Regions from separate parts of the Clostridium chromiireducens genome, predicted to be linked through region 1. Evidence: riboswitches for the same ligand, from Rfam matches in the RefSeq annotation. Region 1 holds a riboswitch; each other region holds the start of a gene.
The links. Region 1 has a riboswitch for S-adenosylmethionine ahead of D2A34_RS11665 (pyridoxal phosphate-dependent aminotransferase). Riboswitches for the same ligand answer to the same signal wherever they lie in the genome.

Region 1 (8,246 bases):
CCAGTTCCTGCCCCTCTTGGTGTAATCGGAATTGATTTTTCGTTAGCAAATTTTATAATCTCAATAATTTCTGAAGTATTCTCTGCAAATACTAAGACATCTGCTTTTCCATACTCTAAATTTAACCCATCAGTTAAATATTCTTTTTCTATTTCATCTCCAAAAACAATTCTTGCTTCATCACCAATTATTTCTTTTAATTTTGTATATTCCATTGTTTTGCCCCCTTAATGTTTAAAATCTTAGAAAAATAACTAGATATAAGACAAATTTCATTAATAGAGTTTACCTCCTTTAAATCTCATTCGAACTTATATCTAGTACTTTCCTACATTTTAAGATACCTATAAAATATCTATCTTCTCGATAACTTAGTAGCCAGAGCATCTCCAATCAATTGAATTGCTTGCACTAAAATTAATAATATTAGAACTGTTACAATCATAACCCCAGTTTCATATCTATAGTATCCATATCTAATAGCTAGGTCACCTATACCTCCGCCACCAACTATTCCTGCCATAGCTGAATAGCCTATTAAACTTACTAAATTTACTGTGATGGCTCTTATTAAACTCGGAAATGCTTCTACTATTAGTACATCAAATAAAATGAGATATAAACTAGCACCAGATGAAATTGCTGCCTCAATTACTCCCTTATCAACTTCGCTAAATGCACCTTCGGATAACCTTGCAAAAAAAGCTATTGCTGCAATTGTTATAGGAACGGTTGCGGCTTCTGGACCAATATTTGTACCAACTATTATCTTAGTAAGCGGCAGTAATAATACTAGCAGTATAACAAAAGGAAGTGAACGTATTACATTAATAATAAATCCTGCAATTGAGTTTAATAATTTGTTTTTGAAAAACAAGTTGCTTGAAGTTAAATATAATATAAGACCTAAAGCCCCTCCAATTATTAATGAAATAATCATTGCTGTTCCAATCATCTTTCCAGAATCCAAGACAGCTTGACCAAGTTCATTTTTTAATATTTCAATTGTTGAATCCATAAATTAAATCACCTCCAGATATTCATTTACTATTCTTTCTGTCCTTATAACATTTTCTTTAATATACATCTTTGCTCTTGCTATTTCATCCTTATCTCCTGTTATATTGATAATTAATATCCCTATTGGTTTTCCGTCAATATAATCTATTTTTCCGTGAATAATGCTAATATCAACATCAAAATTCTTAGCCGCTTCTGAAATTATTGGTTTTAAGCTATTATCTCCCTTATAGTAAACCTTAATAATTTCACCTTTGCTTACAGAATCTAAAACTTCTTTTGGTAATACTAAATTGGAGTTTCTGTTAATTAATGATTTAGTCACTTCATGTTTAGGATCTGAGAAAATTGAATAAACGTCATTAACTTCTACTATTTCACCATTACTCATTACAGCAACTCTATTAAATAGTTTCTTTGCTACTTCCATTTCATGAGTTATAAATACTATTGTAATCCCTGTATTATCTTTTATATCTTTCAAAAGTTTTAATATTTCTTCTGTGTTTTCTAAATCCAAAGCTGAGGTTGCCTCATCGCAAAGCAGTATTTCCGGATTATTTGCAATAGCTCTTGCAATACCTACTCTTTGTTTCTGTCCTCCACTTAAATTGGAAGGAAATACATCAACTTTATCCTTTAAATTTACAAGTTCTAAAAGTTCATATATCCTATCTTTTCTTTTTTCTTTGGGATAATTATTAACTTTAAGAACAAATTCAATATTTTCATAAATTGTTTTACCACTTATTAAATTAAAATGTTGGAATATCATACCTATCTTAAGCCTTGTTTGTCTAAGCTCTGATCTTTTTAATGTAGTAATATCCTCTCCATTAATAAATACTTGTCCAGATGAAGGTTTTTGCAATAAATTTATCACTCTTACCAAAGTACTTTTGCCAGCCCCACTTAAACCAACAATTCCAAATACTTCACCCTTATTAATAGTTAAATTTACATCCTTTACCGCCTGAATTAAACTTCCTTTTGACTTAAATTCAATATTTATATTTTTTAATTCAATCATTGTTTTCACCACCTCTATATTAACATTCAACTTAAAAGTATATAATTTCATGTGTTTATAGTCAGTATTATTTCCACCAGTCTGGTTTACTGAAATCTTTGAATTTACCATTTTCAATTGCATCTTTAAATTCTTTAGATTCTACAGCTTCTTTTAAATCTTTCCCAAGATCTTTATCTAAGTCTTCTGTTCTTACTGCAATTACATTTTTATAATTTTCAGCTAGTTTTTCAACAGTTAATGCTTTAGAATAGTCAAGTTTAGATGCAAATGCAAAATTACCTGGCACTACCGCTGCATCAACACTTTCTATACTTCTCGCAAGCTGTGCTCCCTCAATTGGTGTAAACTTAATATTTTTTGGATTTTCCGCAACATCTTTTTCAGTTGCTTTTGTTTCATCAATATTATCCTTTAATTTAATTACCCCATTTGCTTTTAATAGTCTTAATGCTCTAGCTAAATTAGACGCATCATTTGGTATTGCTATTTTAGCCCCATCTTTCAACTGGTCTAGCGAAGTTAATGTATTTGAAAATACACCCATACCTAAAGTTGGAACAACAATTACAGGTGAAATCTTCAGATTATTATCTGCACTAAATTTCTTTAAGTATTCAGTATGTTGAAATAGGTTTGCATCAATTTCCTTATTATCCAAAGCTTTATCTGGTTGAATATAATCACTAAATTCTTTAGTTGTAACTGTATATCCTTTAGGTTTCAATGCTGATGCTAACGCTTCTTTAACCATATCGCCATAAGGTCCTGGGCATACTCCGACTAGAATATTCTTATTTCCTTCTTTATTATCTGTTTTTGCTGTTTCTTTGCTACTGCTGCATCCAACTATGCTTGCTCCTATTGTTCCTAATACTATTAATGCCGCTAGTTTTTTAATAATTTTCATTTTTATTCCCCCTATATTTTGCTGATATTATATTAAATTTCCAATGTAATTTTTGTTAGAATTTATCATTGGTTTAAATACTATATTAATTAATTAAAATTACATATTTTTCACTATCTATACTCTTTCAATTTCTCAAGTCTCTTAAGTGCTTCTTTTAATGTTTCTTCTTTCTTTGCAAAATGGAATCTTATATAATTACTTACATTTCCTCTAAAAAAGCTTGATCCTGGTACTGCTGCTACTCCTATTTCTTGTGCTAACCATTCACAAAATTTATAATCATCGTCATATCCAAATTCAGATATATCGACCATAACATAATAGGCTCCTTGAGGTTCATAATACTTAAGCCCTATTTCATCTAACCCATCTAAGAATAACTTTCTTTTTTTCTCATAAGTATTATTTAGTTCTTCATAATACTCATCTCTAAATTCTAAACCTTTAATGGCTGCTTCTTGAAGTGGTGATGCAGCTCCTACTGTTAAAAAATCATGTACCTTTTTACAATTCTCTATTACTTCTTTACTTGCAATTATGTATCCAAGCCTCCATCCTGTTATTGAATAAGTCTTTGACAATGAACTGCAAGAAATTGTTCTTTCAAACATACCTTCAAGTGCCGCTAAATAAGTATGTTTGTAAGGTTTAAATATTATGTGCTCATAAACCTCATCGGTAATAACAAAAGTATCATACTCTTTTGCCAGACTTCCTATATATAATAGCTCTTCTTTAGTAAAAACCTTCCCTGTAGGATTTGATGGATTACAAAGAATTAGCGCCTTTGGATTCTGCTTAAATGCACTTCTTAGTTCTTCTTTATCAAAATTAAAAGCTGGCGGTTTTAATTCAACATATATAGGCTCAGCTCCTGATAAAATAGTATCCGCAGTATAGTTTTCATAAAATGGTGAAAATACTATCACCTTGTCTCCTGGATTACAAACACTCATCATTGCACACATCATTGCTTCTGTACTTCCACATGTCACAAGGACGTTCTCATCTGGATTAATATGAATTCCCATAAACTTCTCTTGCTTTAAAGCAAGTTTTTCTCTAAAGTTTTGAGCACCCCAAGTTACTGAATATTGATGAGGTCCTTTATTTGCAACTTCCTTTAATCCTTCAAGTATTGCCTTTGGAGGATCAAAATCTGGGAACCCTTGAGAAAGATTTATTGATCCATATTTATTTGCTATTCTTGTCATTTTTCTAATTACAGATTCAGAAAACCAGTCTAATCTGTTACTTAATTTCGGCATGTCTTTAACCCCCTAATTTAACTTAGTATCTAAATAATTCTTATCAAAATACTCATATATATTATTAAAGAATAATTCTTTATCTTACATTTAATAATAAAATAAAGAATTATAAAAACTTACTTTAAAAAATAAAAGCACTAGAGATCAAACTCTAGTGCGTCATTGCATAAAAATTCTCCCTCTTATCTATCAGCTAAAGCTGCAGGAATTAGCACCGAATCTTCATAAAAATTTTATTAAATCGGTTGCTGGGTTTCACAGGGCCAGTCCCTCCACCACTCTTGATAAGTTATTTGTTTTTCCTTATTTCCTATAGGTGTAGTATACATTGGTTTTTTTGCATTGTCAATACTTTATTTTTATTTACTAATATTAATTTTCTAATGTTCTCATCAAGCAAAAATAGATATATGCTCTTCTACACTAGATATTTGTCATTCAAATATTTTTCAGCACTTCGTAGAGTTTTCAAATTAGAGAGTTCTAGTAATTTATTCTTAAGGTTTAAATTCCCATAGGCATATCTATTGCATAGAAATTTTAAATATGTTATCATAACTTCACGGCTGAAAAATATATACTTTTCTAATAATTTTCCTGCCAAATTATAAGTTAGTAATACCTTGTAACATCTTGGTTTGGACTAGCTTAAATCTGTACATGTGTTTATTATTTGTGCAGTTTAACCACCATGTATGGATTTATTAATTCTGAAATATTCGTTAAGCTCTTATTTTGAACCTACACTTAAACTACGGGAGCTCAATTATTTAGATGAGACAATGTACTTTCTTATGAGTCCTTGCACGGCATTGAAGGCGATTTAAACATCTGTGAGGGCACCCACCTATCGAAGGATAGGGATCAAAATTAGAGTACCGCTATTTTGGATAATATATAAGACATTCTATGCCAATGCTTAGTTATTAAGCATTGGTTTTCTTATATACAAAACATTACGTTTAAGCTGCTTAAATTATCTTACTCCCGTGTATTTCAGTTGCTCCTGTATATGCAAGAAGAAAATCTCTATTATCTGTATTAACACCCTTGCCAGGCATTATTGAGATTCTTCCATTGGCATAATTAATCAATTCTATTATAGTATCCTTTCCAGATATAGCATCTTCAGCACCACCTTTTGTAAGTATTCTATCTATTTTAAGATCTACTAATTCATCAATAGCAGTATACTTATCCTCTATTTCATCAAATGCCATATGAAAAGTTATACTTAGTGGTTTTGCTAGGCTAATCAACTCTTTTATAATATCCTTATCTATTTTTGATTCTTTAATTGCTCCAATTACAACTCCATGTACTCCAAGATCCTTACACATTTGTATATCATATTTCATTATTTCTATCTCGTCTTTTATATATGTAAAATTGCCTCCTCGTGGCCTTATAATCACCATTATAGGAATATCTAATTTTTCTAATGTTTTCCTAATTGTACCATAGCTTGGTGTCGTTCCCCCTTCCATCAAGTTATCACAAAGTTCAATTCTATCTGCTCCTCTTTTTGCAGCCGAAATCGCTTCTTCATAATTTCCAACACAAGCTTCAAATATAGCCATAATTATTACCTCCAGTATTTTTAAATTACAACTTCAACTTTAATTTAAGTACCTTGACTATGTTTAGGTTGATTTTTATTGTTATATTTAGCGTTTTAAACCTAAACAATTTAATTTTTATCTTTTACTTTATATAATCATATAATTTTTAAAAAGCAAAAGCCAGATAAAATTATATAAAATAATCTGACTTTCATTTTGTGTTTTAGTTTTTTAATATTTTGAATATACAAATATAGCTTCTATATCCGCATTTATTATATTTTCTCCAGCCTCAATTGGTGTAGAAGCATTTGAGCTTTTAAGAGTCATTACTGCAGGCATTATTTCCTCCTCGTTCTGTTCATTTATCTCTATCGGTATTATATCTAGATTTACATTAAGTTCATTTGCAATAACTCTAGCCTTATTTTGAGCATCTTCAACTGCTCTCCTTAAAGCCTCATAATATTGTGCTGTTTCATCTGAAATTGTAAAAATAATACCATTCACAGAATTAGCACCATTACTTACAGCTGTATCAATTATTTGACCCACGGAATTAATATCACTAATTACAACTTCAAGGTTAGTGCTTACTTCATATACTCTGAATATCTGCTCACCATTAATATAATCATAATCAGGTCTAATGTTATAATTTCGAGTTTGTATATTCCTTTGGGGCACCCCTACAGCTCTTATACTATTGATAACTTGCTGCATAGTTTGAGCATTTTCCTGTTGTGCAACTTCCAATTGCTTATCTTCTGTTGTAACGCCAACTATAACCTCAGCTCCATCTGGTCTTACACTTACAGTCCCTTTACCAATGACTCTTAATTTATTGTTTCCCCTAGTACCATCTTGATTTCTTAAGCTATGATTATCATTATTTCTTATTTGATTCATAAGATTTATCCTTTAAAGTATTTATAACTATTCTATAATATGATATATTACGATAATTGTAGATAAGAATTAATCTTCAACATACAAGATTCCTCACAAATTTATTAATACTTTTTCATATTTGATAATCCTTTTGGGGATAAATAAATTCACTAATTCATAATAATTTTTTTAGTTAATACTACGTTTTTTCTCTTAGTGAATGTTAACTATTACGAACTAATTGTCAACCAACAATAATTTGGAAGGTTGACAATATTGCAAATAAATTATATACTAATTTTAAATTAATTTTACGTTAGATTTTTGGGGGAATGAAAATGAAGAAATTAGCTGATGAAATTATAGCTGGAAGACGATTAAATAGAAATGATAATTTAGATTTTTTATTGACTGCTGATTTAAAAGAACTTTGCGAAGGCTCTGATAAAATTCGTAAAGAATTATGTGGTGACAAAGTTGACCTTTGTACAATTATTAACGGACGTAGCGGCAGGTGCAGTGAAAATTGCAAGTTTTGTGCCCAATCAACCCACCATAAGGCAGAGGTTAAAGAGTATAATTTTTTAGATCCAGAAATAATTTTAGAAGATTGTAAAAAGAATGAGAAAAATGGCGTACATAGATACTCTATTGTTACAGCTGGAAGGGCATTGACCGGTGAAGATTTTCAAAAAGCCGTACAATCCTATGAAATGATGAATAAAGAGTGTTCAATTAATTTATGTGCATCTCATGGCTTTTTAACGGAAGAAGAGTTTATGAAATTAAAAGAAGCTGGAGTTTCAATGTATCATGCAAACATCGAGACTTCTAAAAATAACTTTCATAATATATGCACTACTCATTCATACGAAGATAAAATTAAAGAAATAAAACTTGCTCAAAAGGTAGGTTTAAAAGTTTGCTCAGGTGGAATTATAGGAATGGGCGAAACTTGGAAAGACAGAATTGATATGGCCATAAGTTTATCAGAACTTAATGTAATTTCAATACCGATAAACGTACTAATGCCTATTAAAGGCACACCATTTGAAAACTTAGAAAGAATTCCTGAAGAAGATATACTAAGAACAATCGCAATTTTTCGATACATAAATCCAACTGCTTATATTCGTATGGCGGCTGGTAGAACTTATTTTACAGATGGAGGTACAAAAATTTTCCGTTCAGGAGCCAATGCCACAATTACAGGAGATATGTTAACAACTGTAGGAAACAATACATTTCAAGATAAAATAATGCTTACAAATCTAGGCTTTGATATAAAAAGATAGAAATACACATTATTAAAATCATTAATAAACTATATACAAAGGAGATAATAAATATGGAAAATATAAACAAACCCAATACGCGTCAGCTAACTTTAATTGGAGTAATGAGTGCAGTTACTTGTATCCTAGGTCCACTTTCACTCCCTATTGGCCTTGTGCCAATTTCTTTAACTAATTTAGCAATCTATTTTTCAGTATACATATTGGGAAGGAGAAGAGGAACAATTAGTTATACGGTTTACCTTCTCTTAGGTCTTATTGGAC
Region 2 (8,246 bases), on a different contig from region 1:
AGCTACATTCTTTACGTTATTTAAGAATACTTTTGTTCTATCAAATGTTTTAAATTTAAAAGATAATACTGCCCCTGCTCCATCTGCTTGCTCTAGATGCAATTCTCTTCCTTCCATCGAAGGTAGTCCAAGATAGTACACCTTCTCAACTTCTTCTCTTGACTCAAGCCATTCGGCTAATTTTTGAGCACTTTTTTGAAGCGCATCTAACCTAACTTTTAATGTTTTTATACCTCTAACTAAAAGCCATGAGTCTTGTGGTCCAAGTACTGCACCAAAAGTATTTTGTATTTGATAAACTCTATCTCCTAATTCTTTTGTTTTAGTTACAACAAGACCTGCTATAACATCACTGTGTCCTCCAAGAAATTTAGTTGCGCTGTGTACAACGATATCTATACCAAGCTCAATAGGTCTTTGTAGATATGGTGACATAAATGTATTATCCACTATAGTTATCGCACCATTTTCTTTAGCTAATTTACTAGCTGCTCTTAAATCTGTAACTTTTAACAATGGATTTGAAGGTGTTTCTAAATAAAGTCCCTTAGTATTTTCTTTAAACGCTTTTTCTATCTCTTCAATATTTGACGCATCTACAAAAGTAAATTCGATATTAAATCTCGAGAATAATTTTGTAGTAGCTCTATACGTCCCTCCATATACATCTCCACAGATTATAACATGATCTCCTGATGAGAATATTGACAATACTGAACAAATAGCTGCCATCCCTGATGCAAATGCAAATCCACATTCACCACCTTCAAGCTCGGCTATCAATTTTTCTACCACATCTCTAGTTGGATTTCCTGATCTTGCATAATCATATTTTCCGAAATTCTCTATGTCAAATTGGTGAAATGTTGATGTTTGATATATCGGAGTGCTTACCGATCCTGTTGTAGGATCTATGTCTCCACTTGCATGTATTAATTTAGTTCCAAAATTCATATTTAACGCCCCATTCTTATTTTTATTGTTTCTTACTTTAAAGCTATATAATCTATTTTCCAATTGCATTTTCTAAATCTTTTATCAGATCATCTATATTTTCTATTCCAACTGATAATCTAAGTAAATACTCATCTACACCTAATCTTTTCTTTATATCTTCTGGAATTTCTGAATGGGTTTGAGTTATTGGATATGTTATTAGTGTTTCAACTCCACCCAAACTTTCTGCAAATCTTATTATTTTAACTCTTTCTAGAATATTCGGAATTAATTCTTTATCTTTTACTCTAAATGATAATGTTGCCCCAAAACCAGTTGATTGTCCTTTGTTTACTTCGTAACCCTCGAAATTCTCTAATCCTACATAATAAACTTTTTCTACCTTAGGGTTACTTTCTAAAAATTTTGCTATCTTTATTGTATTTTCTTGTGACCTTTCTAGTCTTATATGTAAAGTCTTTATCCCTCTTAAAATTAACCATGAATCAAATGGCGATAAAGTCGCACCTGTTGACATATGAATTCTCCTAAGCTTTTGTAGAATTTCTTCATCATTTGCTACAATAAATCCTGCCAATAAATCGTGATGTCCTCCTAAGAACTTCGTTCCACTGTGAACTACTAAATCAGCTCCCAATTCTAACGGCCTTTGATAGTAAGGAGTCAAGAAAGTATTATCCACAATTAACAATAAACCATTCTCTTTAGTTATCTCTGCCACCGCTCTTATGTCCGTTACCTTCATCATTGGATTAGAAGGAGTTTCTATAAGAATAGCCTTTGTATTTTCTTTAAGAGAATTTAATATATTCTGTGTATCTGTAGTATCAATAAATGTTGCTTCTAATCCAAAATCTCTAAAAATATCATCAAATAATCTATATGTGCCTCCATATAAATCATCAGACAAAATTATATGGTCTCCAGATTTAAACAAGTGTATACAGGCCGTAATTGCTGCAACTCCTGAGGAAAACCCTATTGCTGATTTGCCACCTTCTAAAACAGCTAATGTTTTTTCAGCTTCTTCTCGAGTAGGATTTTGAGCTCTTGCATAATCATACCCAGTACTATTATTAAGCCCATGATGTTTAAATGTGGCAGCTTGATATATTGGAAAGCTTATAGCGCCTGTAGCTTCATCTCCACCTGATATCCCACTGACTGCAATTGTTTCAAAAGATTTTTTTAAAGTCATTGTTTTGCCTCCTTTAATTTGTTTTGCTTAATGCATTCTTTATTGCTAATAACGTAGATAATAGTAATTAAAAAAGCCACTTCAAAAATAAGAAGTGACTTTGTAGCCATAACATAAGTTCTAATAAGACTTAATTCCTCTCATTTTTCAAGATATTCTCTTGCAGGATTTAGCACCAACGAAAAAACTTATATAAAATTTTTTTCAGGTTGCCGGGTTTCAAAGGGCCAGTCCCTCCACCACTCTTAATAAGATTAACTTATCCAGATATTTTTTTGTTAATACTAATTATACATAGTTACAGAGACTTGTCAATAAATATTAGTAAAAATATCGACTTTCTATGTCATTAAAATTATAGAATGTTTTTTTATACTTTGAAAATTCTTTTCAATAAAAGAGAAGATAGCCAAATTAGGTTTTCAATCAAACCATAGTGACTATCTTCTGAAACTAAATTCTACTTATGCATACTTGTATTAAATATGTGATTGAGATTTACTCATTATTATTTTTATAAACTTATTCGTATCTTAAGGCTTCAATCGGATCAAGGCTTGCCGCTTTTTTAGCTGGATAGTATCCAAAAAATACACCTATTGCCATTGAAAAAGTGAAACTTATTAAAATTGTTGGTACAGATATCGATATTGGTGATTTTAATACCAGACATGCAATTATTCCCATTCCAATTCCCAGTACTATTCCTATTGTACCACCAATTGTACATATTATGACCGACTCAGTTATGAATTGCATTTTTATATGGCTACTTTTAGCCCCAAGAGCCTTTCTTGTTCCTATTTCTCTTGTTCTTTCTGTAACAGATACAAGCATTATATTCATTACTCCAATTCCACCTACGAGTAATGCTATTGCTGCAATTACAGATATGCCCATGGATATCATACCAAGTACTGATGTAATTGATTCTGCTTCATTTTGAAGATTCATAACTTGCAATTCCCAATACTTATTATTTTTATATAACTTATCTGTATACTTCTTCATATCCTTAACAAATTTTTCTGAATCAACATTTGTATTTGGTTTAATCATAAAACCATAGTAATTTTTATTCTTCTGCTCTGCTTTTGCAGTAGTTATAGGAATATATAAGCTAGTTTGTATATCCTTTTCTTTTGCCGCGGTCCCTCCTCCTTGAAGAAATGATGGAGGCTGATATTTATATACTCCTACAATAACATAGGTTTCAATACTATCTTGTACATAGACCTTTATTTCTTTTCCTATAGGATCAGACTTTCCTTTAAAAATATTATTTACGAGTTTATCTGAAACTACTGCGCTTTTTTTCATGCCTTTAATATCTTTATCGGAAATGAATCTCCCACTAATCATCTTTACATTATTAACGTCTTTATATCCATCATTTACTCCTGTAGTCGTTATATTAGCATACACGTATCCATCTTTTACTTTTCCTTGTCCTGTATCCGAATCTATACTTATATTGCTAATTCTATCCGAAAACGCTTCCTTAATTGAGTTTATCTGCTCCAAAGTAATAAGGTCACTATCTTCTGGTGATTTACCCGAATATCCTCTGTCAGAACCATCTTCACTCTTTTCTCTTACCTGAACCATCATATTATTAGCACCTAGCTTATCTAACTCACCTGATACTTTTGCAGTTATCGCACTTCCGATGGATACAATTCCTATAACAGAAGATATTCCAATGATAATTCCAAGCATAGTTAATAGTGATCGCATTTTACTTGCCCTTATTCCTGCTACTGCAAGTAATATATTTTCTTTTATAAACATATCTTTTCACCATCTGGAAATTTTTTAACATACTTGTCATTATACTCTTCTGATACTATATTTCCATCCTTTAGCGTTATAATTCTTTCCGTTTCCTCTGCAAGCTCATGGTTGTGAGTAATAAACACTATAGTCTTACCCTCTACTTCATGTACCTTATGAAACAAATCCATAACTAATCTTCCTGTTGAGGAGTCAAGAGCTCCAGTTGGTTCATCTGCTAATATTATACTAGGTTCATTTGCAAGTGCACGAGCAATAGCAACTCTTTGTTTTTGTCCCCCTGATAACTCGTTAGGAAGATGCTTCATTCTATCTTCCATTCCAACAAGTTCTAAAAGCTTTTCTGCTCTTTCTCTTCTTTCATGCCTATTCATTCCATAATAAAGCATTGGTAACTCAACATTTTTTAAGGCTGAGCTTCTTGGTATTAAATTATAGGTCTGAAATACAAATCCTATTTTTTTATTTCTCACTTCTGATAATCCATTATCTGTTTTTTCACCAACATTTGTACCATTTAAAATATATGTTCCGGAAGTTGGCCTGTCCAGTGCTCCTATAATATTCATTAAGGTACTTTTCCCTGATCCTGATGCACCAACTATTGATACAAATTCACCTTCTTTTATTGTTATATCTATATCTTTAAGGATATCTAATTGATTGGGAGTTCCAATATAAAAGCTTTTAACAATATTTCTCATATCTATTATATTATCTTTCAAAAAGTTCACCCCTCATTTATCTTAATTTTTTCTCCAACTTTACAAGTCGAAGGATCATCAATTATGATAATTCCATCAGAAATTCCCTCACCTGAAATTTCAACATTAAAATCAGATTCAACCCCTGTATCTACTGGAATCTCCTTAACTATATACTTATTAGGCTTATCATCAGCTTTTTCTGCTATATATATACTTTTACTATCATTATTTTGAACTATACTCTCAGATGAAACTGCAAAAATATCTGATTTCTCATTTAAAATAACATTTACTCTCGCATTCATACCAATTTTTATATTTTCATTGATGCCATTAATCTTTATTTTAGCTTCAAAACCTGTATCATTACCTGTCCCTTGTGATTGAGCTGTTGATTTAACTTGAGTCATATCACCCTTCTTAGCAGTTGGACTAACACTTATAACTTCTCCCTGAATAATTTCTTCTCCTGTTCCATCCGTCTTTATTTCGGCTCTTTGTCCTACTTTAATATTTGCTATATCAACCTCTTTTATTGATGCCGTTATTTCCATATTATCTAAGTTTTCTATTTGAAATAAAACCCCATTTCCAGAATTCCCGACAACAGCATTTACAACTGTAACTGTGCCATCAACCGTAGCTTTAATTGTACAATTATCTAATTGCTGCTTTTGTTTTTCTATTGCAATTCTTTGGCTATTATTGTTGCTGTTATTTTGTGCTGTATCATAAGTGCTCTTAGCTGTAGTCAGGGCTTGATTCACCTTAACTTTTGCATTATCTAATGCTACTATAGATTTCTCATAATCTGATTTTGCAGTTTCATAATCTATTTGAAATTTATTTAATTCACTCTTTGAAATTGCTTCATTATCAAATAAAGCTTTGTTATTCTCATAGATATTTTTCTTATCATCATAATTAATCTTTGCTAATTTTAGAGTTTCTTCAGCGTTCTTTATCTCCCCATTCGAGTTACTATTATATAACCGTAATTCATCATCATATGCTTTTCTTGCACTATCAAGCTGCACCTTAGCATTGGCTTCTGATACGTCAGCAGTAACTACAGCTTGTTCAATATCTTTTTCTAATCCTCCCGTATCTAATATAGCTAAAACATCTCCTGCTTTTACTTTATCTCCAGCCTTAATCTTGACCTCTTTTACCGGATTACTTATTGTACTATATATATTGGTAGTCTCCTGAGATTTTATTTCTCCTAAGACATTCACACTATTTATGATTTTTCCCTTTGATAAAACTGTATGTTTGATCTCTAAGGCTGGTTTAGGCATAACTACTTTAACTATTACAAATATTGCTGCTATTAAAAATATTGTACACAGTAATATTACTTTTTTACTTGGTTTCTTTTTCAGTTCTAATCCTTTTAGGATTATGCCTTTAGGTTTTAATTTCTTAATATCTAACTTTGGCATTTATAAATTCCCCCAATCTTTATAATTTTCATTGATTCATATGTAATACAAGTAGTTAACATAAATTCATTCTACTCTTCTATGCTTTCCCCTCATTGGTTTATGTACTTTACTACCATTCACATTAGTTCACATATATGGTCCCGTCTAATACTCAATAAGTATATCATTACAAATATAATATAACTCTTAATAAAACATTAACTTTTCCTTAAACAACATTATTTATATAAATGTGAATCTGATAATTATATAGTAAATCACTTTCATTCAATGTTATATTGATAATCCTTACATTTATCTTTCAATTTTGTAATAAAAAAATATAAGAACACAGCCTTTGATATGCTCCCTTCTAGGTAGACAGTTGAAATAATAAAACTGTTTTACTTAGAAGGGAGTAATTTTATGTCTAGAAATATCTTACCTAAAGAAAAACTTCAGGCAGTAAAAGAACATTTAGATGGAAAAGGTAGCTATGATTCTATTGCAAAGAAATATGGGGTGACCAGCGCACCTTTTAGAAAGTGGATTGCTAAATATCGGACTTTCGGAGAAAGCGCATTTATCCGAACTGGACATAATGCATGCTATAGCTCAGCCTTTAAACATAAGGTTGTTAATGCTTATATTTGTGGAGAAGGTTCATTGCAAGAATTAGCCGTAAAATACAAAATTCCATCAAATGATACTATATCTAAATGGGTTTTGAAGTATAATGGTCATGAGAAGCTGAAAGCTTATGGAGCAGGAGGGAAAACGATCATGATCAAAGGAAGAAAAACCACATTTGAAGAACGAGTTGAAATTGTACAATACTGCATTGCACATGAACATAATTATAAAGAAACATCAGAAAAATACCAGATTTCATATCAACAGGCTAGAGGCTATACTGTGAAATATGAAAAGGTTGGAATAGATGGCCTTCAAGACAGGCGCGGGAAGTGTAAACCCGAAGCTGAGATGAATGAATTGGAAAAATTGCGAGCAGAGAACAAGATTTTACGTGCTGAAAAGGAACGAGCTGAAATGGAGGTTTCCTTCTTAAAAAAACTCGAGGAGATAGAAAGGAGGCGGGGCTAAGCCGAGTTCGCCATGAATATATTTATCAGGCAATCAAAGAAGAAAATGCAAAATATAATTATCCTGTGCAAGCCTTATGCAAACTTGGTCGGGTTTCAAGAGCTGGTTACTATAAGTGGCTAAAAAGAGATGTTACCTTGAATGAAAGTGAAAATAGGCTCATTGCTGACAAGATTGAAAAGATTCACGAGAAGAGTCCAGACAAAGGGTATCGACGAATTCGAGATGACCTAGAACGCTATCATGATATCAAAGTGAATGATAAGCGTGTATTGCGTATTTGTCGTAAACTAGATATTCAATCTACCATAAAATATAAGAATAACGGTTGTACTAGACAGGCTAAGAATCCTCAATATATTGCGGAGAACCTTTTAAATCGAGAATTCAGTGCTTCCGCTCCGAATGAAAAATGGCTTACTGATGTAACAGAATTCAAGTATTATGTTCATGGTGAGAAGCGTAAAGTTTACTTAAGTGCTATTTTGGATCTTTATGATCGCCGAATCGTATCTTATGTTATTCGAGATACTAACAATAACTCATTGGTATTTGATACTATAGATGATGCTATTGCGAAAGAACCGAAGGCTCATCCCCTTTTTCATAGTGACAGGGGTTTTCAATATACCAACCGTGTATTTCATCAAAAGCTTACAGATGCAGGAATGACACAAAGTATGTCAAGAGTTGGAAAATGTATTGATAACGGACCGATGGAAGGTTTTTGGGGAATTATCAAGAGAGAGCGATACTACGGAAAACAATTTACAGATAAGATGTCTTTAGTAAAGATGATTGAAGAATATATCGATTATTACAACAATATACGCTTGCAGAGAAATCTTGGTGTATTAACACCGATGGAAAAGCATGAAATATATTTACATGCAGCATAAAAACTGCCAGCAGGTTAGACCCACTGGCAGAAAATTTTTTTATTTTTTTAATTGTCTACTTGACGGGAAGCAGTTCACTTTATATATTCTCTTTCCATTTATCATTATACATTTCTTAATAATTAATAAAAAAAGATGTAAGCGGATTTCATATTTTTGA
Region 3 (8,246 bases), on a different contig from region 1:
TCTCTTCGAACTCCTTATCATCTTCAACAAGATTAAGCTCTTCTATACCTTCCTCATTTACATCTATTCTAAAGGCAAACATATCATCACTTGTTTCATCTACAGGTGATAATAATAAATACCCTTGTTCCCCTAAGTATATTTTTGCTATTGCTTCAAAATCGACTTTGTTTCCCTCTTCATCTCTAAATGACATTATTTCTTTTTCTTCCAAAATGTCCACCTCTTCTTTTCTACTTGTAACTCATCTTATTATATTCGGAGTTGAATCACAATGTTTTTAATTTATTCTAACCTTATTATATGATATTTCATATTTTTGTCTATATTTTTTTATTATTTTTCTATAATTTCTATCCTATAGCAAAAACTAAAAAACTCAGTTCATACTTTAGTATATAAACTGAGTTTTCTCTTTAAAAGTTTTAACTTGTTTTAGTCAATTGATTTTACATTAATTTTTACTTGATATAACTATATTGCTGTTTAGTTTTAAAGTCTCCAAAGACATTATAGATACTCTTCTTACTCGCTCTTGCAACTGATCTAATTATTCCATATGCAATTACACTATCAACAGCATGATGTACAATTGTTCCAATACCTGTTACTACAATTAAAGTAAAAAGATTTAACCCAACAAAAGGTATTACAACTAATGCTTCTAATATTCCGTGAATAGGTGCTGTAATAGCTACCGCTTTAGTATAACTTTGATTTTTCATAATTAAGTAAGCACCAACATATCCAACAACAATATGAGTTGCTGCTCTTGCCACTATTGGGGCTGGCATTCCTGCTATTAAAAACCCAATTGTAGAACCAATTCCAACTACCACCGCTACAAAAGGTGATATTAACATTGATAACATCATTGGTACATGTGAAGCTAATGTCGCTGAGAATGGTGGAATCATTATTCTTAAAAATCCAAATTGAATAGGTATTAAAATCGCTAAAGCAGTAAGTAGTCCGGCATAAACCATTTGTTTTATTTTATTATTCATTTATCCTGTCTCCTCCTCTGTTTACACACTGTATATACACTAGTATATATTATACACAAGCATAAGTAAATGCTTTTAAATAATTTATGTACAAACCTTCTATGTTTTTTCAATCTTTTATTTCCTTGATATTATTCCTTATAACTTTTATAATATAGTTAATTTGAAACTACATATAAGAAAGAAACTTAATTTATCCTATTAACTGGATATAAAACTCTACTTGAAAAGTTTCACTCTATATTGTCTTTAATATTCTTATCTTTATGCAAGGAGATTTAAAATGGAAAAAATAAATATACTTGGTACTGGTTCTGCTATGGTTACAAAATGTTATAATACTTGTTTTACTTTATCAAAAGATGATGAGCATTTCCTTATTGATACCGGTGGCGGTAATACTATACTTACAAATTTAGAAAAGTTAGATATCCCAATTAATAGAATACATAATATGTTTATATCGCATAACCATAATGATCACATATTAGGTAGTGTGTGGATTATTCGTGCTGTGGCGCAAGGCATATTAAATAATAAATACACTGGAAACTTAAATATTTATTGTCATGAAACTTCTATAGATGCGGTAAAAACCATTTCGGCATTTGTCCTTCAAAAAAAATTTTTAGATATGTTTGATTCAAGAATTATATTCAATAAAATTAGCGACAATTATACTGTCACTATATTAGATAGACCTACTACTTTCTTCGATATACATAGTACTAAAGATCTTCAATATGGTTTCAGGACTTTACTTTCAAACGGTAAATTCATGACTTTTTTAGGCGATGAACCTTATAGAGATGCTGTTAAAGATTACTGTGAGAATGTGGATTATTTATTTCATGAAGCGTTTTGCCTGTACTCTCAAAGAGAAATTTTCAAACCATATGAAAAACATCATGCTACCGCAAAAGACGCATGTAAAAATGCTAAAGAATTAAATGTTAAAAATGTTATACTATATCATACTGAAGATAAAAATTTAGAAAAGAGAAAAGAACTTTATACGAATGAAGGAAAAGAAGAATTCCAAGGTACAATATATGTACCTGATGATTTAGATATAATCGAATTATAAATATTCATTATCTATAAAATAACCTAATTATATCTACAAATCGCAGCTTTATAATTGTTTTAACAAAAGTAAAATTGAGGCTATACCTTATGAGTTTGCTCTATAATATAGTTTAGGACAAACTCATAGGTACAACCTCTAAATATAAAGTTCTTTGTATATTTAATCCCGATTAATATTTTATTACAATAGTACATATGTCTTGAATTTCTATATATTTTCATATGTAAATTCTTTATCTAAATTTTAATTCACTTATGTTATGCTCATTCCAAGTTCCAAATCCCTCAGAAAACTTCCTATCAAAAAACATTGGTAATCTTTCTTTAAAGCCATCTGAGAGTTTTAGTTCCAGCAACTCCTCCCTATTAATCCAAAACACCCTGCCCTCATCAGTTTCTTCTAAAAGTTCTCCACTAAATGTTTCAGTTCTATAATTGAATACGAAATATTTATCACCCGTTTGGTCATTAAATCTATAAATAATTCCACATGGCTCTAATTCAGATATAGTTAACCCGGTCTCTTCCTTTATCTCTCTAATAATTGATTCTACTATACTTTCTCCATCCTCAACGTGTCCTCCCGGAAAAGCAATGCCTTTCCAAGACTTAATCCTCTCTTGAACTAAAACCTTGTTATTAGTTCTATCATAAATCATACACATATTTGTTAATTCAACTTTTGACATTATCTACTCCACCCCACAATTTATAAAACTAAAATCTTATGCTTCATTCGATAAAGCTAACAGCTTAGGTTAATACATATTTTTCTATAATTATTATAACTTATCTTTGCATTATTTTATCAATTCTCCATTTATTTGTATTATTATTTAGACAAACAAAATTTAAAGAAAATTAATACTTTGACATATATTATATACTAGAAAGAGAAGGTGCTCTTTTACGCAGAGTTGCATTGAAAATGGAACTGTAGGCATTTCTTCATTAAAAGTTGTTCCATTCTTGCTTGTCATTAGCTTGCCTAAGGAACAAGCAGGAATGGTGCAACTTTTAATGTTTGAAATCCACAGTTCTATTTTCTAGCAACCGAGTAACAGAGCTCCTTCTCTTTCGGTTGTTTATTATATAATTTAAGCTTATCAGAAATTATCTAAGTATTAACCTAATACTTCTTTTGCTATTTCTACTGATTCTTTTGCATCTTTTGCGTAAAAATCAGCCCCTATTCTTTCAGCAGTATCTTTTGTTACTACTGCTCCACCAACGAATATCTTCCCATCATATCCGTCTTCTCTCAAGGCCTTAATTGTTTCTTCCATGCTCCTAAGAGTTGTTGTCATAAGGGCACTTAATCCTATTAAAGAAACATTATGCTTTTTAGCTTCTTCTACAACAGTTTTTACAGGTACATCTTTACCTAAATCTATCATTTCATAGCCATAGTTTTCTAATATTACTTTTACTATATTCTTTCCTATATCATGAATGTCACCTTTTACTGTAGCTACTATTATTTTGCCTTTTGAGATAGATTTAGCATTACTCTTTACTATTTCAGCCTTTAAAATACTAAAAGAGTTTTTTACGGTTTCAGCAGCTTGAATTAATTGTGGCAAGAAAAGTTCTCCCTTTTCATACTTGTTTCCTACTTCATCTAAAGCTGGAATTAAATATTCATTCACTATTTCAAGCTCTTTTTTGACTTTTAAGAGTTCTATTGTAGCTTGTTTCGCTTCTTCTTTCAACCCTTTGATAACAATGTATTTTAAATCATGTTCTACATTTACATTATTACTTGAAGTATTCTTTCCTGCTCCGCCACCTTTAGCAGTAACTGCTGTTGATACTTCAACATTAGCATAGTTATTAATATATACTTCGGCTCCTTTATCATAATTGTATAGTACATTATAAGAATCAATGACTCTAGTCATTCCACTTACATTTGGATTAATTATAGGTAAATCCAATCCATTTGCGAGAGCTAATGCTAAGAAAGTTTCATTAATTAATTCCCTATTTGGAAGACCAAAAGATATATTAGAAACTCCCAGTACTGTTTTTGCGCCCAAGTTTTCTTTAACCATTCTCACAGCCTTCAATGTTTCCTGAACTTCTTTCTGTTGTGCAGAAACAGTTAATACTAAACAATCTATAAATACATCTTCTTTCCTAATTCCATAATGCGCTGCTCTATCAATTATTTTTTTAGCAATTTCAAATCTTTCTTCAGCCTTTGCTGGAATTCCTCTCTCATCTAAAGTCAAACCGACAACACTAGCTCCATATTTTTTTACTAGAGGTAGTATTCTATCTAAGACTTCATCTTCACCATTTACAGAATTTAAGATAGGCTTCCCATTATAATATCTAAGTCCCGTTTCTATAGCTTTATGATCTGAAGAATCTATTTGAAGTGGTGTATCCATTATTCCTTGAATTTCTTTTATAACCCTATGCATCATAGTAGGTTCATCAATTTCAGGTAATCCAACATTTACATCTAAAATATGTGCCCCCGCCTCAATTTGAGAAACAGCTTGGTTTAATATATAATCAAAATCTCCATTTTTTAGTGCCTCTTTAAATATCTTTTTACCAGTTGGATTAATTCGTTCACCTATTATTCTAACACGATCTATTCTCACAACTTTTGAAGGCGTACATACTGCTGAATAATAACTTCTTTCTACAGCTGTAAGTTTTTTGTCTTTTACTCTTAAGTTCAATTCCTTTATATAATCTGGAGTTGTTCCACAACATCCTCCAATAACTCTGACCCCCGAGTCAATAAAGCTGCATAATGTGTCTGCAAATTCTTCTTTTGTAACATCATATTTAGTTTCATTTCCTATTGATAGCGTTGGAAGTCCTGCATTAGGCTGAACCATAACTGGAATATGTGCCAAATTACATATTTCCTCTATAACAGGTTTCAATTGCTTTGGCCCTAATGAGCAGTTTACTCCTAGTGCATCTACCCCTAATCCTTCTAGTACAAGTACCATGGCTTCTGGAGAACATCCTGTAAATGTTCTTAAATTCTCTTCAAAGGTCATTGTACAAAATACAGGTAAGTCTGAGTTTTCTTTTGCTGCAAGTATTGCAGCCTTAAGCTCATATAAATCGGTCATCGTCTCAATTAGAACTATATCAACACCCGATTTAGCACCTTGAACCACTTGACGTTTGAAAATTTCATATGCTCTATCAAAACTCAAAGTCCCCATTGGTTCCAAAAGTTCTCCAATTGGTCCAATATCTAAAGCAATGTAGGTATTACTATCTCCTTTTGCTTTTCGTGCAATCTTTACTGCAGCATCTACAGCCACCTCTACTTCAAGATTACAAAGCTTCAACTTAAGTTCATTAGCACCAAAAGTATTAGTTGTAATTACATTTGCACCACTTTCTATATATTCCCTATGAATTTCTTCTATTATATCTGGTTCTTTTATATTTAATAGTTCAGGATTTTCACCTAGTTTTAATCCCTTTTTCTGAAGCATAGTCCCCATTGCTCCATCAAATATTAATATATTATCTTTTATATATTCCTTAAGCCCCACAATTTTCGCCCTCTCTTCTAAAACTGCAATTTTGATAATTATTACATTCTTCACAGCTCTTTTTTTTCTTTTTTATTCCATTCTCTACTATTCCTATTATAGCTGTAACAGATTTCCTAGGAAATAATAAATTATTTTCTGATACAGTAAGTCCAATCTTTTTCTGTGCATCCAAAGCTCTTAAAAAACTATTTTGAACATCTAAGGGTAAATCACCATAACCTGGACTATACCTAAAAGTTATATCCATACCTTCCAATGCGGCTTTTTCTTTAACATCATTCTCAACTATGTCACAAACTTCTTCTACCGCAGTAGTAGCACAAGCATCTAATATAAGCGCTCTCGTTAGATCAATCTTTTCATATAATCTTGTCTTTTTCTCTACTTCATTTCCTAAGGTTACTGCCATTAATACACATACCTTAGAATTGCTTAAATGTTCTTTTATATCCTTGCCTTTTAAGACTAAATTTGTAGTTATAACCTCTACACCTTCATCATTCTGATGTATATCTTTATAATTATAGACAACTCTAGGATTTATAATTTTTTTAATCTCTTCTCTGCATTCATCAATTATTGAAATCATCTTTTCATCTATATCTTGCCCTTTATACCCCAGGTACCTTAGCACTTCATCTCTGTTTATCTGTAGTTCATAAGCCCCCATTTGTTCACCACCTTATTGCTAAAATATAAATATGTACTTACATAAAGTTATAAAAAAAAGCCTAAAGGCATTCCTCTAGGCTTAAAACTTCCTAAAACACCTTATCTTTCAGTTCTTACACTGCTGGATTTAGCACCAAGTATACTTCAAAAAAATAAACCGGTTGCTGGGTTTCACAGGGCCAGTCCCTCCACCACTCTTGATAAGTTCTTATATTTAGTGATTATATATTATAAAATATAGTTTGTAAAGATTTTATTTTTCATAGTCTAAATTAAAATATAAACAAGTGCTCTAATTTTGATCAATATATAATTTGTTTTATTTCTTACATGGTTTATTGTTTTACTAACAAAAGAATTATAGAAAATATACTAAAAGTTAAACTTATGAGCATGATATAATTTATAACTTGTACAGTTGTAAAACCTTTTTCTTCCAACCTAAAATGTATTTGACTTCTATCTGCCTGATACACCGGTTTACCTTCCGAAAATCTTTTAAATATAACAAATAAATTATCAAATATTGGAACAGCCAAAGCTAATATTGGTATAAATAAACTCATAACTGTAGCTTGTTTAAACGCACCGTCTAACGCAGTAATACTTAGAATAAATCCTAAAAAATTTGCTCCTGAATCACCCATGAATACTTTTGCTGGAAACTTATTGTAGTATAGAAATCCTAAAATTGTTCCACCCAATATTATAGATAATAATGCTGATTTACCTTGATCAAGTATAAGTGCTGCTAGAAAAAATGTTATCGCAGAAATTAATGACAAACCTCCTGCTAATCCATCCATTCCATCAGACCAATTGATTACAGTGGTAACTCCAAATATCCATGTTATTGTAAGTATAAATTGTATTGTTGAATTCAATTCTATATAAGAATTTGTAAAAGGATTTGTAAACCCTCTAAAAAAAATTCCTGCTTTAAATACAAGTATCGCTGATAACAATTGGATAACCAACCTTGGAAATATGGCAAATTCTTTTCCTTTTGACTTATACCAATCGTCTATTAGTCCAATTAATACTATCATTGTTGCTGCAACAAAAATTGCTAATTGTTTTTTCATATCATCATCTTTATAAAATATAAAATATGATATAAAAAAACCAATATATAAAGCTATCCCTCCACACAATGGTGTTGGAGCTTTATGTTGCTTTCTTTTATTTGGTTTATCTGTAAAATGTAATTTGTTAGCTAGTTTCATAAGAAATGGCATGATAATCAGTGCAATTGAAAGCGAAACTACCATCGCTAATATATAATCCATCTTTCCTACTCCTTAGTTAAGTCTTTAGAAGTAAATTATCCCCAAGTATTCCATAATGGCTTACTTCCTATTAGATTATACTATTAATGATATGTTATATCAATTACAAAATTATTAATGTTGCTGCCATCTCTTAAAATATTTAACCTCTATTATTCATTTATGTATCTATCTGACAAATAAAATTACAAAGTAAATTATCATAATGAAAAATCCTAATGGAACACCTAACCTAATCCATTCGCTACTTTTAATTTTCAATTTACCAGCTGAAATAATATTAGGAATATTCCCCGGAATCATCATTCCACCACTAATAAGTAATCCCATTAATACCGCTTCAATTTGTAATTTTGACATTTTAACACTTATCTCAGCTGCAGCTAATGTTGCATTATCTAGAATTGCTGAGCATATATTAACCCAATATAGATAACGGGTATCGAGAGATATTATATATGTATCAATAACTGGTTTAAATCCTTCCCCTAGTAAATCTAATGCTATAATAAATAAGAAAATTTTAAGTGCTCTTATTACTATAGTTCTATTTGTTTCTTGGATAATAATTTCTTCTTCTTTCTCTTCTTGAATCCTCTCCTCTTTTGCAAATATCATTCCAAAAATTCCAAGAATCAAGATGCCTGGAA
Region 4 (8,246 bases), on a different contig from region 1:
TTATATCTTTAATTCTATGTTTTAATGCCGAATATCTTTCTATGCTATTTGTATTATTAATCATATACATTAATGCTTTTTGAAATCCAACAACAACTACTAATTGTTTAGCTCTTGTGATCCCCGTATAGAGTAAATTACGGTTCATCAAAAAAGGTGAACCCATAAACACTGGCATTATTACAACTTTAAATTCGCTTCCCTGACTTTTATGTATTGTAGTTGCATATGCTAAATCTAATTCATCTAAAAAATTAAAATCGTAAATTACTTTTCTTTCCTCATCAAATATAATGGTAAGAGTTTTTCTCTCATCATCTATACTCTCTATAAATCCCAAATCACCATTAAATACACCAACACCTTCACTTTCACCATAACCACTAACTCTAACCCATTTTAAAGTATAGTTGTTCTTAGTCTGCATAACTTTATCTCCTTCTCTAAAAATTATATCTCGAGAAGTCTTTTCTTTTTTATCTTTTGATGGTGAATTAAACATTTCTTGAAGAATAGTATTTAAGTTAGTTACTCCGAGCACCCCTTTTCTCATAGGCGTTAATACCTGCATATCTTTTAATTTATCCCATGATTTATTAAACTTAGGAAGTCTCCTATTCATTAAATCCATTATTGTATTAGCTATTCTTTCTTGATTTTCTTCATTAATAAAGAAAAAATCTTTATCCTTTTGATTTAATAATGGCATCTCACCTTGATTTATCCTATGTGCATTTACTACAATCAGACTTTCTGACCCCTGCCTAAAGATTTCTTTTAATCTTACAACCTTTATATATTCACTTTCTATAAGATCCTTTAATACGTTTCCTGGCCCAACAGACGGCAATTGATCTACATCTCCTACAATTATTAATCTTGTTCCTAAATTAATAGCTTTTAGTAAATTTTGCATTAGCATTATATCAATCATAGATGCCTCATCAATGATTATCACATCGCAATCTAGAGGTGATGATTCTCCTTTCTCAAAGACCGATTCATCATCTTCCGCGATCCCCATTTCTAATAATCTATGTATTGTTTTAGCTTCCCTTCCTGTTGATTCAGTCATTCTTTTAGCAGCTCTTCCTGTGGGTGCTCCAAGTATTACCTTCATCCCATTATTCTCATAAATATGTATTATAGCTTTTATTATTGTTGTCTTACCGGTTCCAGGACCTCCTGTTATTATTTCTATACCGTTATTAAAAGCTCCACTAATCGCTTCCCTCTGTGACTCTGCAAATTTTATATTTTGTTCCTTTTCAAATACATCAATTTCAAAATCAATGTCAGAATTTATAGTTTGTATTTGTTGCAACCCTAAAGTAATTATTTTACTTGTCACACCTAGCTCACAATAATAGTACTGGAGTAAAAAACCCACTTCAATTCCATTTACATTTTCAACAATAATTTTTTGCTGCGCCGACATATCATATATGTTCTTCTCGATTACTTCCTTAGATATTAATAAATTTCTTTCACATTCCTCTATTATATTATCCTTCGGCATAAATGTGTTACCTGCACCACAAAATTGATTCATTACATATTTAATGCAGCTTTGTATTCTAAAATCTGAACTGCCTTCAATTCCTATACTCATTGCAATTCTATCTGCCGTCTTAAATCCAATACCGGATATTTCATCACATAGTATATAAGGATTATCTGCTACTATATGTCTTGCATTTGGTCCAAATTTCTTATAAATCTTCATGCATTGGTTATTAGTAACGCCATGTTTATGAAAATATAGTATTATATCTTTTAAGCCTTGTTGTTCTATATAAGATTCATATATTATTTGAAATTTTTTTTCGCCTATGCCTTCTATTTCCGTAAGCCTTTCGATATGATTTTCCATGATATCTAAAGTTTCTTCACCAAACTTTTCTATTATCTTCTTAGCTGTTACAGGTCCAATTCCATGTATTATTCCAGCACTCAAGTATTTCTCTATTCCATCTAATGAGTTTGGAAGAAGTTCTTCATAATCTTGAATATTAAATTGATTACCAAACTGCTTATGCACTGTCCAGTATCCTGTTAATTTTACATTCTGTCCTTCCTTCAAAAACGGAACAGTTCCAACAGCATTAATTAAATTTTTCTCATTCCTAATCCTACAAACTACATAACCAGTATCCTCACTTTTAAATACAATGCTTTCTACAAAACCATTTAGAACTTCCATAGAATCTCTCCAAACTTTTTATGTTTATTTAAACTGCTAAGAATAAAATTTAACTTTAGATTTATTTCTTTTTTTATTATATCACAAATAAATTGCACAATAGTTTAACACTATTAATTTGTTAATATTATTCTAATATAATAATTTCTTATGAATATTAGACTTATTTGAAAGTGACGGTCTCAAAGATATCTAACAACAGCATACATTAACTAATTCTTAATAAAATTAAAAATTCATTACGCAATAAAGCTGTCCTAAATAAATTTAAGACAGCTAATAAATACATCTATACTATTTTTAAGTTACTCTAGTGATTTAAATTACGCTTTAATTAGTAACAATTAAAGCTTAGATATATTTTTTTATTTCTTCAGCTTTATTTAATTGTTCCCATGGTAGATTAAGATCATTTCTACCGAAATGTCCATAAGCAGCTGTTTGTCTATAAATAGGTCTTCTTAAGTCAAGATCTCTAATTATAGCTCCTGGTCTTAAATCAAAAACTTTTTCCACTATTTCAACAATCTTATCTTCATCAATCTTTCCTGTTCCAAAAGTTTCCACTTCAATTGAAACTGGTTTAGCAACACCAATTGCATAAGCTAATTGAATTTCAAGTTTATCAGCAACACCTGCAGCAACTAAATTCTTAGCTACCCATCTTGCAGCATAAGCAGCTGATCTGTCTACCTTAGTTGGATCTTTTCCAGAGAAAGCTCCGCCACCGTGTCTACCATAACCACCGTATGTATCAACTATTATCTTTCTTCCTGTTAACCCTGAATCTCCTTGAGGGCCTCCAACAACAAATCTACCTGTTGGGTTAATGAAATATCTAGTTTCACTATCTAATAACTCTGCTGGAACAACAGCGTCTATAACATACTTTTTAAGATCTTCTTGAATTTGTTCTAAAGTTACTTTCTCATCATGTTGTGTTGATATAACTATAGTATCTATTCTCTTAGGTACATTATCTTCATATTCAACAGTAACTTGAGTTTTACCATCTGGTCTTAAATAATTTAAAGTACCATCTTTTCTTACTTCTGTAAGTCTTCTTGATAATTTATGAGCCATGTATACTGGAAGCGGCATAAAATCCTCTGTTTCATTAGTCGCAAAACCAAACATCATACCTTGGTCTCCAGCTCCAACTGCCTCTACTGCATCTTTTTCACCTTTTCTTGATTCAAAAGCTTCATCAACACCCATTGCAATATCGGCTGATTGTTCATCTATTGATGTGATAACTGAGCAAGTATCACAGTCAAATCCGAATTTTGCTCTATCATATCCAATTTCTCTTACTGTTTGTCTAACTACCTTTGGAATATCAACATAACAATTTGTTGTTATTTCTCCCATTACCATAACCATACCTGTAGTAGTGCATGTTTCACAAGCAACTCTAGCAAGTGGATCTTGTGTCAAAATAGCATCTAATATAGCATCAGAGATTTGGTCACACATTTTATCTGGATGCCCTTCTGTAACTGATTCTGAAGTAAATAATCTTCTCATTTTGTTCTCTCCTTCACTTATATATGTATCATTTTATTTTATACATATATTATTTTATTTTAAAAAACTTATATCTACTTATTATATTTTAAATACAATATAAACCAAATTAAATTACTCTTCTCCATTGATTTCTAATATTTTTTACTTTAATAATTAAGCATGCGTAAACTTAATTATATCAAGTGAAACTTGATTCAGGTGGAGCTTATTCTTCATCTGAATCTTAGTTGAAGTTATACCTTCAAGGGGTGCCTCGTCTAGGGTCGTTCCACTGTTAGCAACAATCTTAATAGGGATTAGGAGCATTACAGTTGCTAGACATCAGATAAATAAAAAAAGCTCTTCGATAAGAAGAGCGCGATTTTAACAATCATTTTCTTATCTTGTAGAAATATCTACAGGAATTGGCACCTTATATTAATACAGGTTGCCGGGTTTCACAGGGCCCTATCCCTCCACCTCTCTTGATAAGAGTTACATAATTTAATTTTCAAAAATATTTTATCATAGCATCCATAATTAGTCAATATTATAACTATCTATTATTATGCTAATATTCAATAAAAAAGAATAAACTATGTTTATTCTTTTTGGTGGAGGAAGATGGATTCGAACCATCGAAACGAAACGTAACAGATTTACAGTCTGCCCCCTTTGGCCACTCGGGAATTCCTCCATATTATTTTGTTGGAGCTGGCAATAGGAATCGAACCTACAACCTGCTGATTACAAGTCAGCTGCTCTACCGTTGAGCCATGCCAGCATGTTTATTTGATTATATTTTTTAAGATGGTGGGCACAACAGGGCTCGAACCTGTGACCCCCTGCTTGTAAGGCAGGTGCTCTCCCAGCTGAGCTATGCGCCCATCTTAATGGTGGAGGAAGATGGATTCGAACCATCGAAACGAAACGTAACAGATTTACAGTCTGCCCCCTTTGGCCACTCGGGAATTCCTCCATATTATTTTGTTGGAGCTGGCAATAGGAATCGAACCTACAACCTGCTGATTACAAGTCAGCTGCTCTACCGTTGAGCCATGCCAGCATGTTTATTTGATTATATTTTTTAAGATGGTGGGCACAACAGGGCTCGAACCTGTGACCCCCTGCTTGTAAGGCAGGTGCTCTCCCAGCTGAGCTATGCGCCCATCTTAATGGTGGAGGAAGATGGATTCGAACCATCGAAACGAAACGTAACAGATTTACAGTCTGCCCCCTTTGGCCACTCGGGAATTCCTCCATATTGTTTTGTTTGTTGCACTTGTCGTATTGCTAATCAACAATGATTAGTATATCTGCAAAGTGATTTTATTTCAACTCTATAATTACTCTTTTTAGCGAAATTATCCCCGGATTACTTCATATTTCTACATCATACTTCCATTTAACATAGTAATCTAATTATTTTTTTATTTTTTCATTTATTCTCTTTATATCTAAAAATGAAGAGCTTAGTTGTTCCAGTTTATTGTAATCCTCACTCGAAAGTCTCTTCTTTAAAAGCTTAAAAGCATTTATTACTCCTTTTTCCTCATCAGGTTCTTCATAATATTCTTTTATTCTTCCCATATCTAGTGCTGATAGTTTTTTCATTATTTGTTCTAATTCTTTCTTATTTTCAGGTGATAATTGTTCCAATATTTTTCCTTTATTTACTTTATATATTGATTTTGTATATGACACCACCGTTTCAACATCTTCTTTTTTTGCACTCATTTGACCCTGTGGTTCCCAGTAAAATACTAAATAAATATTCATTATTACTGTGATAAATAAAAATAAACCTATTAAATACTTCTTCATAAATACCTCCTTTATTACTATTAATTACCATTTATATTTTTTTTATACTATCTTCTTTCTATTCCTCATATATATCTATAAAGGGGGTATATATTCTTGATGAAACCAGATATTAATCTTAAATTTAATTACAATCTAACTTTAGAAATTAAAAATTATATCACCGAAAATACGGTAATAGTTTGCATTGGTACTGATAAATGCATTGGAGATTGTCTTGGTCCATTAGTTGGAACTATACTAACTGAGAATTTCTTCCCCCTACCTGTTTATGGTACCTTATCTTCTCCAATTCACGCCTTAAATATAGATGAACGCTTAAGTGAAATACAATCCAATCATCCTGATGCATCTATTATTGGCGTTGATGCTTGTTTGGGTGATGAAGACGACATAGGTGAAATTCGCATAAGAAATTACGCAATACATCCAGGTAAAGGCGTGGGCAAGGAGCTTCCAGAAGTCGGAATTGCATCAGTTATTGGTATTGTTGACTCTAGCGACAATGCCGAATTCTTCTTTTCTCGCAGTATAAGACTTTCTTTTATTATGGATATGGCTAAGATTATATCCAGAATTTTTATGGAAGCCTATAACTTAAATCGCGGGCAATTCCCAACCATTTAAAATTTCATAAAAAATAACAGCCAAAATTACTTATTTTGACTGTTATTTTTCTGCTATTCTATAAGCACTATTTGCTGAGAGTTTACATCTCCATCCAACTTGTCTATGTAACTAAGTACTTTACCAGTTCCTTTAGCGACACACTCTACAGAATCTTCAGCAACCATTGCCGCTACTCCTGTCTTAAATTCTATAAGCTTATCTAATCCGTGTATTAACGCACCTCCACCGGTCATTAATATTCCTCGTTCGATTATATCTGAAGCCAATTCAGGTGGTGTTTTTTCTAACACTTTTTTTACTGTGTCAACTATTATTTCTACAGGTTCTTTTATTGCATTTCTTATCTCTTCTGTTGTAATTTCTACTTCGTCTGGTAATCCTGTGATAAGATTTCTACCTTTCATCATACATGATAGATTTCTAGAATTCTTAAATGCTGAACCAATATTAATTTTTAAATCCTCGGCTGTCTTTTCACCTATCATTAACTTATATTCATTTCGCACATACTTTATTATAGCATCATCAAATTTATCTCCAGCCACTTTTATTGATTCTCTTTCTACTACTCCACCCAGTGAAATTACAGCGATATCGCAAGTCCCTCCTCCAATATCTACTACCATGCATCCATTAGGCTTTGTAATATCTAGCCCTGCTCCAATAGCAGCTGCTAACGGTTCCTCTATTAAATGAACTGTTTTTGCTCCTGAATTCATAGCTGCATCAATTACAGCTCTCTTCTCTACTTCTGTAGCTTGAGATGGTACGCAAACAATTACTTTAGGAGCCCTAATACCTCTTTTTCCACATGCTTTCCTAATAAATTCTTTTAGCATCTTTTGTGTTATGTCATAATCTGAAATAACACCATCTCTTAACGGTCTTACTGCAACTATATTTCCGGGGGTTCTTCCTATCATTTTTCTAGCTTCTTCACCAATAGCCAACAATTTATTATTATTTTTATTTATAGCTACAACAGAAGGCTCTTTTAATATCACCCCTTTACCCTTTACATAAACTAGTACAGTTGCTGTTCCTAAGTCAATCGCAAGGTCTATCCCTGTTCTCCAAAAGCACATCTCTTATTCACTCCTATAATACATATTAATACCTATGTTTACATAATTCTACTAATAATATATTATAGACTTAATCTTATTAAGATTCAATAATTTTATATTTCATTTGAGTGGCTTTTCCACCTCTAATATGTCTCTCAGCTTTATTCAATTCTAGAATTGAATGAGTTTCTTGTGCTATTTCTGGATTAATTTTTAAAAGTCTTTCTGTCATATCTTTATGAATCGTACTTTTACTTACTCCAAAAACTTTGGCAGTTTTTCTTATTGTAGCTTTTGAATCAATAATATACTTTGCTACATCTAAGACTCTTTCCTCAATATAATCTTTCAAAATACCACTTCCTTTAATTAAATACTTTTATAAATTACATAATCTCACATTTTGTATTAGTCATTCATTTTGAATTAATGAATGACTAATATTTTGTTTTCATAAAATATTATTTAGATTTTAATTTAAAATATTTTTCTGGATTAACTTGTTCTCCATTAGCATCAATTACTTGTAAATTTAAAAACTCTCCAAATGAATCTTTACTAAATACCTTTGCAGTTTCTCCAACTTTCGCGATGACTTGATTTGCTGTAACCTTACTACCTTTTTTTACTAAAACATTGGCATCAAGATTACCATATCTTGTTCTCAATCCATTTGCATGTTTAATTTCTACAACTACACCTTCTTCTACTCCTGAATTATCTACAAGCTCTACTACTCCATCGGCTGCCGCTTTAACATCTGTGCCTATTTTAGCTTCTAAGTTTACACCTCTAATAGTTCTAAAAATACCTTCTTCTACTTTTACCGGTGCTGGATAAGTATATTTTCTGCTCTCAACACCATCTAAAGGATTCACAAAACTCACTGTATTATTTGTAGCTACCGTAGCTGCTTTTTCTGTCTTTGTCTTATCAGTTGTATTTTTATTACTTGAAGAATTATCAACTCTCTCAGCATTCTGAACTTCATTAACTGTTTTTCCACTGTCGTC

Region 2: linked by a shared signal. The riboswitch ahead of D2A34_RS21175 (trans-sulfuration enzyme family protein) and the one ahead of D2A34_RS11665 (pyridoxal phosphate-dependent aminotransferase) in region 1 are both predicted to bind S-adenosylmethionine.
Region 3: linked by a shared signal. The riboswitch ahead of D2A34_RS08940 (vitamin B12 dependent-methionine synthase activation domain-containing protein) and the one ahead of D2A34_RS11665 (pyridoxal phosphate-dependent aminotransferase) in region 1 are both predicted to bind S-adenosylmethionine.
Region 4: linked by a shared signal. The riboswitch ahead of metK (methionine adenosyltransferase) and the one ahead of D2A34_RS11665 (pyridoxal phosphate-dependent aminotransferase) in region 1 are both predicted to bind S-adenosylmethionine.

What each region holds. Positions count from the first base shown of each region.
Region 1 covers NZ_QXDJ01000003.1:81,377-89,622, reverse strand. Annotated here, with positions in the region: gene D2A34_RS11685 (FAD-binding oxidoreductase) at 1-215, opposite strand, end outside; gene D2A34_RS11680 (methionine ABC transporter permease) at 356-1,018, opposite strand; gene D2A34_RS11675 (methionine ABC transporter ATP-binding protein) at 1,022-2,050, opposite strand; gene D2A34_RS11670 (MetQ/NlpA family ABC transporter substrate-binding protein) at 2,118-2,960, opposite strand; gene D2A34_RS11665 (pyridoxal phosphate-dependent aminotransferase) at 3,074-4,231, opposite strand; SAM riboswitch class I at 4,414-4,525, opposite strand; gene D2A34_RS11660 (copper homeostasis protein CutC) at 5,206-5,814, opposite strand; gene D2A34_RS11655 (SIMPL domain-containing protein) at 6,028-6,705, opposite strand; gene bioB (biotin synthase BioB) at 7,026-7,982, shown strand; gene D2A34_RS11645 (biotin transporter BioY) at 8,036-8,246, shown strand, end outside.
Region 2 covers NZ_QXDJ01000006.1:113,182-121,427, reverse strand. Annotated here, with positions in the region: gene D2A34_RS21180 (trans-sulfuration enzyme family protein) at 1-954, opposite strand, end outside; gene D2A34_RS21175 (trans-sulfuration enzyme family protein) at 1,007-2,155, opposite strand; SAM riboswitch class I at 2,293-2,410, opposite strand; gene D2A34_RS21170 (ABC transporter permease) at 2,678-3,946, opposite strand; gene D2A34_RS21165 (ABC transporter ATP-binding protein) at 3,937-4,674, opposite strand; gene D2A34_RS21160 (HlyD family secretion protein) at 4,680-6,101, opposite strand; gene D2A34_RS21155 (helix-turn-helix domain-containing protein) at 6,510-7,187, shown strand; gene D2A34_RS21150 (IS3 family transposase) at 7,208-8,086, shown strand.
Region 3 covers NZ_QXDJ01000002.1:785,665-793,910, reverse strand. Annotated here, with positions in the region: gene D2A34_RS08965 (DUF1292 domain-containing protein) at 1-214, opposite strand, end outside; gene D2A34_RS08960 (ECF transporter S component) at 462-1,007, opposite strand; gene D2A34_RS08955 (MBL fold metallo-hydrolase) at 1,291-2,094, shown strand; gene D2A34_RS08950 (8-oxo-dGTP diphosphatase) at 2,330-2,785, opposite strand; gene D2A34_RS08945 (homocysteine S-methyltransferase family protein) at 3,221-5,632, opposite strand; gene D2A34_RS08940 (vitamin B12 dependent-methionine synthase activation domain-containing protein) at 5,622-6,305, opposite strand; SAM riboswitch class I at 6,404-6,514, opposite strand; gene D2A34_RS08935 (MraY family glycosyltransferase) at 6,643-7,596, opposite strand; gene D2A34_RS08930 (DUF1646 family protein) at 7,765-8,246, opposite strand, start outside.
Region 4 covers NZ_QXDJ01000007.1:68,926-77,171, reverse strand. Annotated here, with positions in the region: gene recD2 (SF1B family DNA helicase RecD2) at 1-2,203, opposite strand, end outside; gene metK (methionine adenosyltransferase) at 2,555-3,730, opposite strand; SAM riboswitch class I at 4,109-4,207, opposite strand; tRNA gene D2A34_RS22430 (tRNA-Tyr) at 4,325-4,409, opposite strand; tRNA gene D2A34_RS22425 (tRNA-Thr) at 4,422-4,496, opposite strand; tRNA gene D2A34_RS22420 (tRNA-Val) at 4,524-4,599, opposite strand; tRNA gene D2A34_RS22415 (tRNA-Tyr) at 4,607-4,691, opposite strand; tRNA gene D2A34_RS22410 (tRNA-Thr) at 4,704-4,778, opposite strand; tRNA gene D2A34_RS22405 (tRNA-Val) at 4,806-4,881, opposite strand; tRNA gene D2A34_RS22400 (tRNA-Tyr) at 4,889-4,973, opposite strand; gene D2A34_RS22395 (hypothetical protein) at 5,135-5,536, opposite strand; gene yyaC (spore protease YyaC) at 5,633-6,163, shown strand; gene mreB (rod shape-determining protein) at 6,217-7,251, opposite strand; gene spoIIID (sporulation transcriptional regulator SpoIIID) at 7,331-7,585, opposite strand; gene D2A34_RS22375 (M23 family metallopeptidase) at 7,695-8,246, opposite strand, start outside.